2 regions of the Ventrimonas faecis genome follow, and region 1 is predicted to be linked to the other one. Evidence: riboswitches for the same ligand, from Rfam matches in the RefSeq annotation. Region 1 holds a riboswitch; the other holds the start of a gene.
What was found. A riboswitch is a leader RNA that binds a small molecule or an ion and turns the genes downstream of it on or off. The one in region 1 is predicted to bind cobalamin.

Region 1 (6,248 bases):
TTACGCTAACGAATTGCATTTTGAAAGATGACAAAAAAGGGGACAAAAATGTCAAAGAAAAAGGAGGAAGAGGGAGATGAAAAAGCATTTCAGACACATGGCGCTTTCTGTGATGATCGCAGCAGGAATGTGTGTGCCGGGAAACGGAGTCGTCTTCGCAGCGCCGGATACAACCGGCAGATGGGGCAATGAAAATCAGGGATGGCGTTATTACAACGCAGCAGGAGCAGTATGCACCGGTTGGATTGAGACGGCATCCGGATGGTATTATTTAGATCCGCAGACAGGACTTATGCTGACGGGCCTGCAGCAGATCGATGGACAGACTTATTATTTCACAGCACCGGGCGAGAATGAAATTGAGGGCAGACTGTTCTGTGGATGGAGAGAAGAAGCAGATGGAAGCAGACGTTTCTTCGGAACCAGCCATGACGGAAGCTTTGGTTCCATGAAAACCGGCTGGCAGTGGATTGATGGATATTGCTATTACTTTGCGCCGGGAGCAGGCACGATGGTAAAAGGCGGCGCAACTCCGGACGGCTTTCAGGTCAATGAACAGGGCCAGTGGGTCGGTGAAGATGGAAATGCGCATTTTGAGTCCGGAAAAGGCTTCAGCAGCACCGAGCAGAAAGCAGGCCCGGGCGGCAGCATGACTGGCGGCGGAAGCAGCTCCGGTGGCGGCAGCAGTTCTGGCGGTGGCAGCCATTCTGGTGGATCCAGCTCCAATGGCTCTGGAAATAATTCCGGCAATAACGGAAACAACAGCGGAAATACTGGTGATAACGGATCTGCTGAGACTCCGGAAGTAAAACCGCTATTAAAAGAAGCGCAGACTACCCTTGTCAATCTGGGCTGGACCCAGTACGCAGTGTTTGCCTTCAATGAGGGCAGTATTGACGATTACTCCATCGAGGTGGATGGAATCGACATCACCGATGCCTGCACCAATGTGGATGATAACGGCACCATCGTAAAATGGCAGACTACTGTATGGAATCCGGGAACCGTCAATGTAACCAGAAACGCAGACGGTGAGAAGCAGAGAGTTACCTTCTCCAAAGAGAATGTTCAGCGCGTGACCGAGGAAGGCGATGCGTCTTCCTCGCCAGCAAATCTGGTAACAAACGGACCGGTTTCTGCGTTTGATTACTATCTGGATAACTACGATTCCGATGGAAACGTACGCGTACATCCGGGCAAAACTACATTCGCAGTAAATGGTACAAAGAGTGACGCAGCTTCTGAGGTTCCGTCCAGCTACTATGTACCGGATGCTGAGATTGATCAGGATGGCAAGGGCGAGATTCTTGTGAAGCTTTCCTTAAAGACTGAGGAGCAGGAAGCATGGTTTAGCAAGCTGACTACGATCAAGGCAATGGATACCGACAACAAGATCGTAAATGGCAACCTGACCTTTACCACCAGTACCGATGATACTTACGGAAAGACCGGAATTATTCGCATTTCCCTTCCGGCAACGAATCTGAGAAGCCGCGGACAGTATCAGCTGAACCTGGTTTCTTCCTACAGCAAGAATAAACTGACCGTTCCGGTAGAACTGGTAGACGCAACCGATTTCAATATGAGCCTTGGTTCCCTGAACCCGAACCCACAGAAGGGCGAGTGCTTCACTTTTGATATCGTTGGAAAGAATGGAGAGAGCTTCGGAAATGAGATCCTTTCCCCGATTTACCGTGTTGATCTGACCATGCCATCCGGCAAGGTGAAGACCCTGACCAAGATCAGCCAGTGGTATGAGATCGGAAGCATGCTTCACATCTGCGGTGTCGATACTGACGATGAGAAGAATGTGATCACCGATGAGGAAGGTGTATACACCGTGACGGTCTACGCCCATGGCTACAAGACCATGAGCAAGAAGGTAGAGATTGGCAATGCATCTGCTGTGAAGAAGGCTGTGACCTTCCTGGCCCAGGCCATCTCCGTACAGAAGACGGATGACTATGGTGTGGATGCGGTGTCCAGTGCAACTTCCATTGGCGGTGGCAGCAGTTCCGGTTCTGATGATTCCGGTTCCAGCAGCACCGTAAATGGCTGGCTGGTATTTGACCACGATCTGCTGGCAAATGCTCTGATCTTAAATGAGATCAACCCGACTGCGGAGAGCAGCGCGGTAGCACAGTGGTATTTTGATCAGAACCTCATGTATGTAACCGATGATACTGCAGACGAGTTCTATAATTTCACCGATTACTTAAATGCAGTCAAAGACGCAAAGCTTGGAGATGGCAGATTTGTAAGCTTTGAACAGTACCAGAATGAGGGAACCCCGTCATCTAACGGACGTCCGTACCAGATTAAGCGCGTTCTGGAGGATGGTAAGTTAGGCAGCACCGAGACCCTTTCCACTATGGTCGGTAAAAATGCACCGGTTCTTACAGGTATTACCGGCAAGCTGGGCGAGAACCTGGTACTGACTGCAGAAAACGATACCGAGTACTTCAAAAAAATCCAGGGCATATATCTGGATGGCAGCGCAATCGGTCTCAGAAATGATAACTATATGACCCAGTTCGCATTCAGCGAGGATGGAACCCAGCTCATCATCTACGCATATGAGACCGTAAATGGAACCGAATCCAAGACCCCGTTAAGCGCAGGTGAGCATACACTCCGTATTGTCGCTAAGGGCTACAAAGAGGCCACCATCACCCTGACGGTAAGCAAAGAGACAGAGGTGTTTGAACTGTCCCTGGCAGCAAACCCGGAGAAAGCAGACGGCGAAGAGGCGACTGTATACCATGCAGGCCAGACTGTGTATGTCAATGCATCCGCAGAGGATGGAGATCTGAAAGGTGATTTCCAGAAGAATCTGAAGGAAGTTACCCTGAACAACAAGATCGTTCTTCCGGCTGGCGAAGGTCAGATTGGCAGTGAGGAAGATTATCAGATCGAGGATGGCATGGTCATTCTTGGCAAGAACCTCTTCAAAAAGGCAGGAAGCTACACCCTGCAGTTAAAGGCAAACGCAGACGCAGGCTATGCACCGAAGACCCTGGAGTTTGAGGTGAAGGAGGCTGTGGAGACTCCGGCGGAAGATGGGAAAGCTGTTCCGACATTCCGTGAGGCTGTTCTGAAAGAAGAAAGCGGTATTTTGGCAAAAGATCCGTATTACCAGATCTTCTTTGATGGTGTTGACCTGGATAAGGATGGCAAGACCGAAGATGATGTAGAAGAGTGGCTCAGATCCAAGACTCTGGCTGTTTATGTGGACGGAGAGCACTACGAGAGCGGTCTGAATCAGGACAATACAAACTGCTATTCCATTCAGGAGAGTGACGGATTTTACAAATCCATTCTGGCAATTCGTCCGGCAGATATGAGCGGCGAACACCGCGTGAAGATCACCGCAGATGGTTATAAGGTTCGTGAGTTCTACTTCACCGGAAGTGCAAACGAGCAGAAAGACAAGGATGCACCGGTATTTGAGCAAGCAGAAGTGAAAAAATCTAACTCTGGCTATGGAGATTACTACAACCTTACATTCAGCGGCAGCAATGCAAAAGATTTCTTCAGTTCAGACCGCTTGACCGTAAGAGTAAATGGCAGTGAATATACAAAGCTGAAGAATTCTTATGAGAGCGTTGGAAGCACAGAGGGCAGTAAGATTTATGCATATAATTCCTACTCCTCCACACCTGCACTGGAACTCAGACCGGAAGATATGTCCGAGGATCTGGAGATTACAATTACCGCAGATGGTTATAAGTCCTGTACCTTCACAGTGAACGGACTGTCTGATGAGAAAGTAACACCGGAATATCAATCTGCAACTTATGTGGAAGCAGGAACATGGGATCCGGCATATTACCGCATTGATTTTACAGCAAAGGATGATAAGGCATTAAGCGAGTACCTGAGCGATAAGACAATGGCAGTAACTGTAAATGGCAAAGACTACGATCGTGCCTACAGTCTCTATTCCAGCAGTACGAAGAAGTTTGTTGCAGCTGGAGCAGACAATGGTTACGGTATGGTTTACAGCTATCTGAAATTATCTGCAGATGCATTTGCAGATGGTATGGTAAACAAAGTAGAGATTTCCGTGGATGGATATGAACCCATTACCTTCAACGTTGGAGAATCCGATGAGATTGGAATTGACGACATCGAAGCAATCGCAGATGTTGAGCTTCCTGCAGAGGACGAGATCATCGCTTCCGATGACAAGAAAGAGGAAATCTCCGATGACATCATCGACGAGGACAACACCTCTGATGACATCAAAGACACCGATTCTGCAGATGACTCTGAGGACAAGGTAGACGAGTCCGAGGATGCAGCAGATAAGTCTGACGAGACTGGCGATGATGAGTCTGAGGATCAGGCAGATGACGTCACCGATGAGGATGATGCAGAGGATACCGACGCCGCAGACAAAGATGCTGATGCAGACGAGGAAGAGTCTTCTGAAACGGAAGAAGAAGCTGCAGATGCAGAGGAAGATTCCGAAGCAGAGATGGAATAAGCATTAAAAACTTATTTTATATAGAAGAAAAATAATAGAAAGACCGATACTTCTGGCAGCCCATTCCGGATTTCAGGAGTATCGGCCTTTTTCTTTCCTGGTAAATTCAGTTGACAGTTTTCCTTTCATGCCGTAAGATATCATACGGAATTAGTGTCGGCCGTTCGGGGCCGGTGAAAAGGGAAACGGGTGCAAGTCCCGTGCGGTGCCGCCGCTGTAAGCGCATTTAAGGCAGTCTGATTTCACTGTTTCATATTATTAATAGAAGAAATGGGAAGAAACCAGACAACATTGCCGCGCAAGCCAGAAGACCTGCTTTTTCCGCTTTTGCTGTCACGGTCCATGACAAGGCAAGGGAAACAAGGGTGAAGTCTGCCCTGGATGCAAAAATACGGTGCATCATTTGATCTGCTTTTTGCAGGTTGAATGGTGCTTTTTTATTGCGCTGCATCCTGTTCCTGCATGGGTAGTACAAAAAAATTTCAACATCAGGAGGAAAACAATTATGAGAAACAAGAAACTGGTAATCTTAACTATGGCTGCCTGTATGACCACCGGTCTGGTGGCTGGATGCGGCGCAAAGAGCGCAGATACTGCAACACCGGCTGAGACTGCAGCAGAGAGCACCGCTGCAGCTGAGGAGAGCGGTGCAGAGGAGACCGAAGCGGCTGGCGATTCCACCGCAGATGAAGCGTATGAGCCGGTTACCATTACCTTAAATCTGGAGCGTTCCGGTCTGGGTGAGAACGTAGAATATACTTTTACCAAGAAGCCATCCGCAGTGGTTGCTTCCGGTGATCAGATGGCAGATTTCTTCTTTGATCTTGGCCTGGAAGACCAGATGGCTGGTTACACCAAGGGAAGCTGCTGGAGCACCGTTTCCCAGTATCCGGCAAGAGACCAGGTGCCGCAGCTGTTAGAGGCAGGAAAAGGCATTTCCAACCTTTCCAAAGAGGAACTGGTGGCAACCGGATGTGATTTTCTGATGGGTTGGGACTCTGTATTCTCTGATAAAAACTTCGGAAAAGAGTTCTGTGACGCCAACGGAATCGCCATGTATTTCCCCTATGTATGCTCTGATAAGGCAACCTTCGAGGATCTGTACAAAGACTATGAGACTCTTGGAAAAATCTTCCAAGTAGAGGATGTGGCATCTGAGAAGATCCAGGCTATGAAGGATACCCTTCAGGAAGTAAAAGACACTCTGGGTGATGATGTTTACCAGAATCCGGTGACTGTGTTTGCGTACGATTCCGGTGAAGATGCTCCGTTTACTGCATGTCAGGGTATGCCGGGCGACATCATCAAGCTGGCTGGCGGAATTTCCATTTTCGATGATATCGAGGCTGGCTGGGCTACTCCGTCCTGGGAGGAAGTGGTAGAGCGTGACCCGGATGTGATCCTGATTCTGGACTACACCGGGGACATTTCCGAGAAGAAAAACTTCCTGGAGACCAATGAGTTTACCAAGGATTTAAGAGCCGTGAAAGAGGGCAAAATCTACTCTGCATGCTGCAGCGATATGCAGGGTTCCGCAGGTTCTGCAGAGGCAGTCAAAGAGATTGCAAAGCAGCTGTATCCGGATAAATTCTAATTGGAAATTGGTAAGGTATAAGGGATTTCCCACACGGGAAGTCCCTGTTTTTGGAGAAAACATGAAATCAGAATTAAGTAAAAAAAGTAACCGGGAAACGGGACGTTTTGTGTGTACCCTTCTGATTGTGCTGCTTCTGATTGCAGTGGTCACGACCATTTCTGT
Region 2 (6,248 bases), on a different contig from region 1:
GATCACGGAGCCGCTTCTCGGAAAACGAATCCAGGAATTGTTTCCTTATGAGGCCATTCAGGAGACGTTTCGCACACAGGAGCGGAAGAACAGAATGATGAAAGCCGCCATTGAGCGGAATCATTTTTACGGCATCATCAACATCAAGCCAATCTATGAGCATGAACACGGTGCTTCTATGCTGTTTACCTTCCGCAAATACAGCGAAATCCAGAAGGAATCCGTACAGTTTACGAACGGGAGCTACATTACCTTTGATTTTCTGGAGGATATCTGCGATATGGAGTTGTTAAAACGGGCCAGAACTTATGCACGGGAGAACCGCAATATCATTCTGGTGAATACCGATGATGCGGAGATCAATGAGCTGGTGGCGAAGGCGATCCACAATGAATCCAGCCGGAAGCTGAAGGATATTCTGATCATGCACAGCTCCAGCATTTATCAGGATTATCTGTGTGAATATCTGTTTGGCGAGGACGGGCTGCTGAAAAATATCCATGACGGGACTATCATCATCAATTACCCGGAGCGGATGCAGATCTACTACCAGGAGCGTCTGGCAGAGGTGATCGAGAATCGGAAAAAACAGAGAGACCTGGAGCCGGTACGGATCGTTTTCTGCACGGATCAGGATCTGGAGGAGCGGTGTCAGGCCGGACTGTTCAGCCAGAGGTTGTATGACATCATGCAGGGGCAGAGCCTGCGTCCGGCCCATACGGTTCACACAGACCGGGAACTTTTTCTGCGCTATACGGAAAATATGCTGGATTACTATTGCCGCATTTACAAAAAGAGCAGGACGGCAGCAACCATAGCGCCTGCGGATTATGAGTGGCTGATGAGGATGGAAATTAACGAACTGAATATCCAGTTGGAAATGGCGGTGCTGCATGATGGATATGTGCATGCAGCAACAGAACTTCCGGACATTTCCTCCAGGGCGTACGAGCTGAAACAAATACGGGAGCTGCTGGATGCAGGAAAGACCCAGAAGGAAATCTGCAGCAGGCTCTCTATTTCCCGCAGTACCTTGAACCGCAGAATTGCGGAATTGAGAAAATAAGGTTACTGTTTGCGCAACGCGTGAACAGCAACAAAATAAGGCTTTTTCATTGCCTTTTCTCTGAGGGAATGGTATGATGGATGCATATCGAAAATAGGGCAATCGGTGCCGGGGACCGCAAAATGCGGACTCAGGGTAAAAGGGAAGCAGGTGGAAGACCTGCGCGATCTCGTCACTGTAAGCAGGGAGCATTGGATTATGCGCATGCCGGAGGGGCATGGCAGCCACTGGTTTTTGGAGACCGGGAAGGCAATCTTATGTGTGTTGAGCTGCGAGCCAGGAAACCTGCCGGTTGTTGGTACAGGAGCATTCCAGACCACGAGGACTTGGTCGTGCCGTATGATCTTTTCAGAATTTTCTCAGGGTTGTTCAGGGCCATTGTTCGTGGTATGTTCCGGGTATTCCAAAATCGATAGTGTCAGTACGGATGGTTTTACACCATACCATTTTAGAGGAGGACGTATCATGAAGAAGAGAACACTGACAGCATTATTTGCAGTGACTGCGCTTTCTGCTGCGATGATGGCAGGCTGTGCGGGAAAGGCAGAGAAAGAAGCGGAAACCACAGCGGAGGAAACTACGACTGAGGCGGCAGAGGAAACTACCGAGGCTGAGACCAAAGAAACTCCGGCTGAGGAGGAAGACGAAGAAAATTACGATACTGGAGATGCATCTATGGACAACACAAGAAATCAGGATGAGATCGGAGAACAGGAGCTTTTGGTAGTGAGCTTCGGAACCAGCTACAACGACAGCCGCCGTCTTACCATCGGAGCGATCGAGAACGCAATGGAAAAGGCATTTCCGGATTATTCTGTAAGACGTGGCTTTACCAGTCAGATCATCATTGATCATGTGAAATCCAGAGATGATGTAACGATTGATAACGTAGATGAGGCATTAAAGCGTGCCGTTGACAATAAAGTAAAGACCCTGGTTATCCAGCCGACCCATCTGATGAACGGCCTGGAGTACAACGATCTTGCAGACGAAGTGGCACAGTATTCTGACGCATTTGATAAAGTAGCCATCGGCCAGCCGCTTTTAACCAGTGATGATGATTTCAAGACAGTGATTAAGGCAATTACGGAGGCTACCGCTGAGTACGATGACGGAGAGACCGCAATCTGCTTCATGGGCCATGGCACCGAGGCAGATTCCAACGCTGTTTACGCAAAGATGCAGGATATGCTTGCTTCTGAGGGCTATGAGCATTACTATGTAGGTACCGTAGAGGCGGAGCCAAGCCTGGAAGATGTTATCGCTAAAGTTAAAGAGGGCGAGTACAAGAAGGTTGTTCTTGAGCCGCTCATGATCGTTGCTGGTGACCATGCAAACAACGATATGGCAGGCGATGAGGATGGCTCCTGGAAGACTGAGTTTGAGAAGGCTGGTTACGATGTAACCTGTCTGGTACGCGGCTTAGGCGAGTTAGAGCCGATCCAGCAGCTGTTTGTTGAGCATGCGCAGGCAGCCATCGACAGCCTGAAGTAATCAGAATTATTAAAAAAGATAGAAAGAATGGGCGGCGGATGGAATTCCGGCCGCCCGTTTTGATAGGGATGAAAAATATGAGAAAGAAAATATATGGAATTGTGGCAGCAGTATGCGTAAGCAGTATTCTGGCAGCAGGCTGCGGCGGAAAAAATCAGGCAGAGACACTGCCCGCACAGGGCGGAAAGCCGGTTGTGGTATCGGAGGAGACTGGAAACGCGGATGGAGCAGAGAATCAGGACGCGCAGAAGGATGGTGAGGATGCGAAGGACAGTTCGCAGGAGAGTGCTGATGCCGATGTAGCTGCGGCAGATGAGACTGCGGCGCAGCAGAGCGTCGGGACAGAAGGCATGACGCCGGTAGCCGGATCAGAGTTAAAAGATGGCGTGTACCAGATTCAGGTGGACTCCAGTTCCAGTATGTTTAAGATTGAGTCATGTGAGTTGACCGTAAAAGACGGTGAGATGACAGCTGATATGAAGATGGGTGGTACCGGTTACTTAAAGCTTTTTATGGGAACCGGGGAAGAAGCCGCGAAGGCTTCAGAGGCTCAGATGATCCCCTTTGAGGAAGACGGGGATGGAAGCCATCATTTTACGGTTCCGGTGGAGGCACTGGACAAGGAACTGGACTGCGCTGCCTTCAGCAAGAAGAAAGAAAAATGGTATGACCGTGTCCTGGTGTTCCGCGCGGATTCCCTTCCGGCGGATGCACTGAAGGATGCGGCTCAGGTGACCGCAGAGAGTCTGGGACTGGCAGATGGCACTTATACCGTGGCGGTGTCCATGGAGGGAGGCTCCGGTAAAGTGAGCGTGGAATCTCCGGCGAAGCTTACCGTAAAGGATCAGAAGGCGGTTGCGGAGGTTGTGTGGAGCAGCCCAAATTATGATTACATGAAGGTTGGAGAGGAGAAATTTCTCCCGGTGAATCAGGGTGGAGAAACTTCGGTGTTTGAAATTCCGGTGACGGTGTTCGACCGGAAGATGTCGGTAGCGGCAGATACCACAGCTATGAGTACGCCACATGAGATTGAATATACGCTGCTGTTTGATTCTGCAAGTGTTAAGGCAGAATGAGAAAGCAGATGACACGGCGTGTGAATCGCGTTACAGAGTGAGGATGAATATGAGAAAACGTGGAAATATGTGGCTGCGCCGCAGCGTGCTGGCTGGTGCGCTGGTGGTGTTTCTGGCGGCGGGAGTTTCGGCCTGCGGTACTGGCAGGGTGTCGGGATCGGGGACGGAATCGGAGCAGAATGCGGCGGATGCTCGAAAGGCGGCTGCAGAAGCCGGAAATACGGATCAGGATGCGGGCAAATCCGGGAACGGTTCTGTCGGTGAATTGCAGCAGGATGGTTCAGGACAGTCTGGCCGTGCCGTGTCTGCACCGGTCTGGAGCGACATGAAGCCGGAGCGCAGCATGGAGCTTTCCTACGCGAAGCAGTTTTCTGTAGATTATTATGACGGCGGCTATGACCTGATCCAGGTGCAGGATGATAGTACTTATCTGGTGGTGCCAGAGGAGGCTGCCGTGCCGGAGGGACTTCCGGCGTCCATTACCGTTTTGCAGAAGCCGTTGGATCATGTGTATCTGGCAGCGACGTCGGCTATGGATCTGATCGCGGCACTGGGACGCACAGACCGCATTACGCTGTCAGGAACGAAGGAGTCCGGCTGGTATGTGGAAGCCGCAAAGGAGGCCATGGAAGAAGGAACCCTCACCTACGCGGGCAAATACAGCGCGCCGGATTATGAGCAGATTGTTTCTTCGGGCTGTGATCTGGCACTGGAATCGACCATGATCTATCATGTGCCGGATGTGAAGGCGCAGCTGGAGCAGTTGAAGATCCCGGTGTTTGTGGAGCGTTCCAGTTATGAGGCGCATCCCCTTGGAAGAATGGAGTGGATCCGCCTGTACGGTGTGCTGTTTGATGAGGAAGAAAAGGCAGAGCAGCTTTTTCAAGAGCAGATGCAGCAGCTGGATACAGTTCTGGCAGATCAGTCTACCGGAAAGAGCGCGGCTTTCTTCTACATCACCTCCAACGGCGCGGTGAATGTGCGAAAGCCAGGAGACTATGTAGCAAAGATGATCGAACTGGCAGGAGGAAGCTATGTGCCTCAGACGGCGGACGCAGACGAGAATGCCCTTTCCACTATGAACATGCAGATGGAAACCTTTTACGCGGAGGCAAAAGACGCGGACTGCCTGATCTACAACAGCACCATAGACGGGGAACTGCAAACGCTGGATGAGCTTTTGCAGAAGAGTCCGCTGCTGGCTGATTTTAAGGCAGTAAAGAATGGAAATGTCTGGTGTACCGGAAAAAATATGTTCCAGGAGACCATGGGACTTGGAAACATGATCCTGGACATTCATGCGGTGCTTTCGGAGGATGCGCCGGATGAAGCAGAGCTTCATTATCTGCACCGGCTGCGGTAATTGCAGATCTGCAGCATGACTGGCTGTGAAGCAGTGGAATGTTGTGGGAGACTTATGGAAAACTGCAGGACAGAGAAGGCGAAAAACACAGGGAGAATGAAAGGAGAGAGAACATGAAAAATCGAACGGTGCGCTGCCAGCTGGCATTTTTGCTGCTGCTGCTTCTGCTGGCTATTCTGGCAGCAGTCAGCTTCCGTGTGGGAAGTGTTTCTCTTTCCCTTCGGGATATACAGGCAATTCTGACCGGGGCAGACCGGGAGAGTACGGCATTTCATATTTTGTGGGATATCCGGCTTCCGCGCCTTCTTGCGGCGGCGCTGCTTGGCGGGGCACTTTCCGTATCCGGTTTTCTGCTTCAGACCTTTTTTGCAAACCCTATTGCCGGACCATTCGTGCTGGGAATTTCTTCCGGCGCCAAGCTTGTGGTGGCTCTGGTCATGATCCTGTTTCTGGGGAAGGGGCTTTTTATGGGTTCCGCAGCCATGATCCTGGCGGCCTTTGCCGGATCTATGATTTCCATGGGATTTGTGCTGGTAATTGCAAGGCGGGTGCGGCAGATGTCCGTGCTGGTGGTATGCGGTGTCATGATCAGTTATATCTGTTCTGCAGTTACGGATTTCGTGGTGACCTTTGCAGATGACTCCAATATCGTGAACCTCCACAACTGGTCCATGGGCAGCTTTTCCGGTACGACCTGGGATCAGGTGCAGGTGATGGCAGCGGTGGTTCTGCCAGCCTTTCTCCTTTCGTTCTGTATGGCAAAGCCCATCGGGGCTTACCAGCTGGGAGAGGCATATGCCAGAAGTCTGGGGGTCAATGTAAAACGGTTCCGGGCAGAACTGATCCTGCTTTCCAGCATTTTATCAGCCTGTGTGACGGCCTTTGCCGGACCGGTATCCTTTGTTGGCATCGCGGTGCCGCAGCTGATAAAGCGGATGTTTGGAACCGCAAAGCCCATCGTCATGATTCCGGGCAGCTTTCTGGGCGGCGCGGTGTTCTGCCTGTTCAGTGACCTGATTGCCCGCACCATGTTTGCGCCTACGGAGCTTTCCATCAGTTCTGTGACGGCGGTATTTGGAGCGCCGGTGGTGATCTGGATGATGATCCGCAGAAAGGGGGCGCAGAAGTGAAGGAACAAAGCTATCTGAGGACAGAAGATCTTGCGGCGGGCTACGACGGAACGGCCTGGATCCGCGAGATCAACATTCATGCTTCACGCGGAGAGATCGTGACACTGATCGGTCCGAAT

Region 2: another riboswitch for cobalamin. It lies ahead of WMO41_RS11705 (sirohydrochlorin cobaltochelatase); the one in region 1 lies ahead of WMO41_RS06670 (ABC transporter substrate-binding protein).

The regions. Positions count from the first base shown of each region.
Region 1 is NZ_JBBMFJ010000010.1:67,769-74,016, reverse strand. It holds gene WMO41_RS06675 (N-acetylmuramoyl-L-alanine amidase family protein) at 77-4,489, shown strand; cobalamin riboswitch at 4,624-4,823, shown strand; gene WMO41_RS06670 (ABC transporter substrate-binding protein) at 4,995-6,083, shown strand; gene WMO41_RS06665 (FecCD family ABC transporter permease) at 6,145-6,248, shown strand, end outside.
Region 2 is NZ_JBBMFJ010000025.1:38,123-44,370, forward strand. It holds gene WMO41_RS11700 (sigma 54-interacting transcriptional regulator) at 1-1,066, shown strand, start outside; cobalamin riboswitch at 1,153-1,373, shown strand; gene WMO41_RS11705 (sirohydrochlorin cobaltochelatase) at 1,532-2,560, shown strand; gene WMO41_RS11710 (hypothetical protein) at 2,638-3,636, shown strand; gene WMO41_RS11715 (ABC transporter substrate-binding protein) at 3,686-4,999, shown strand; gene WMO41_RS11720 (FecCD family ABC transporter permease) at 5,113-6,129, shown strand; gene WMO41_RS11725 (ABC transporter ATP-binding protein) at 6,126-6,248, shown strand, end outside.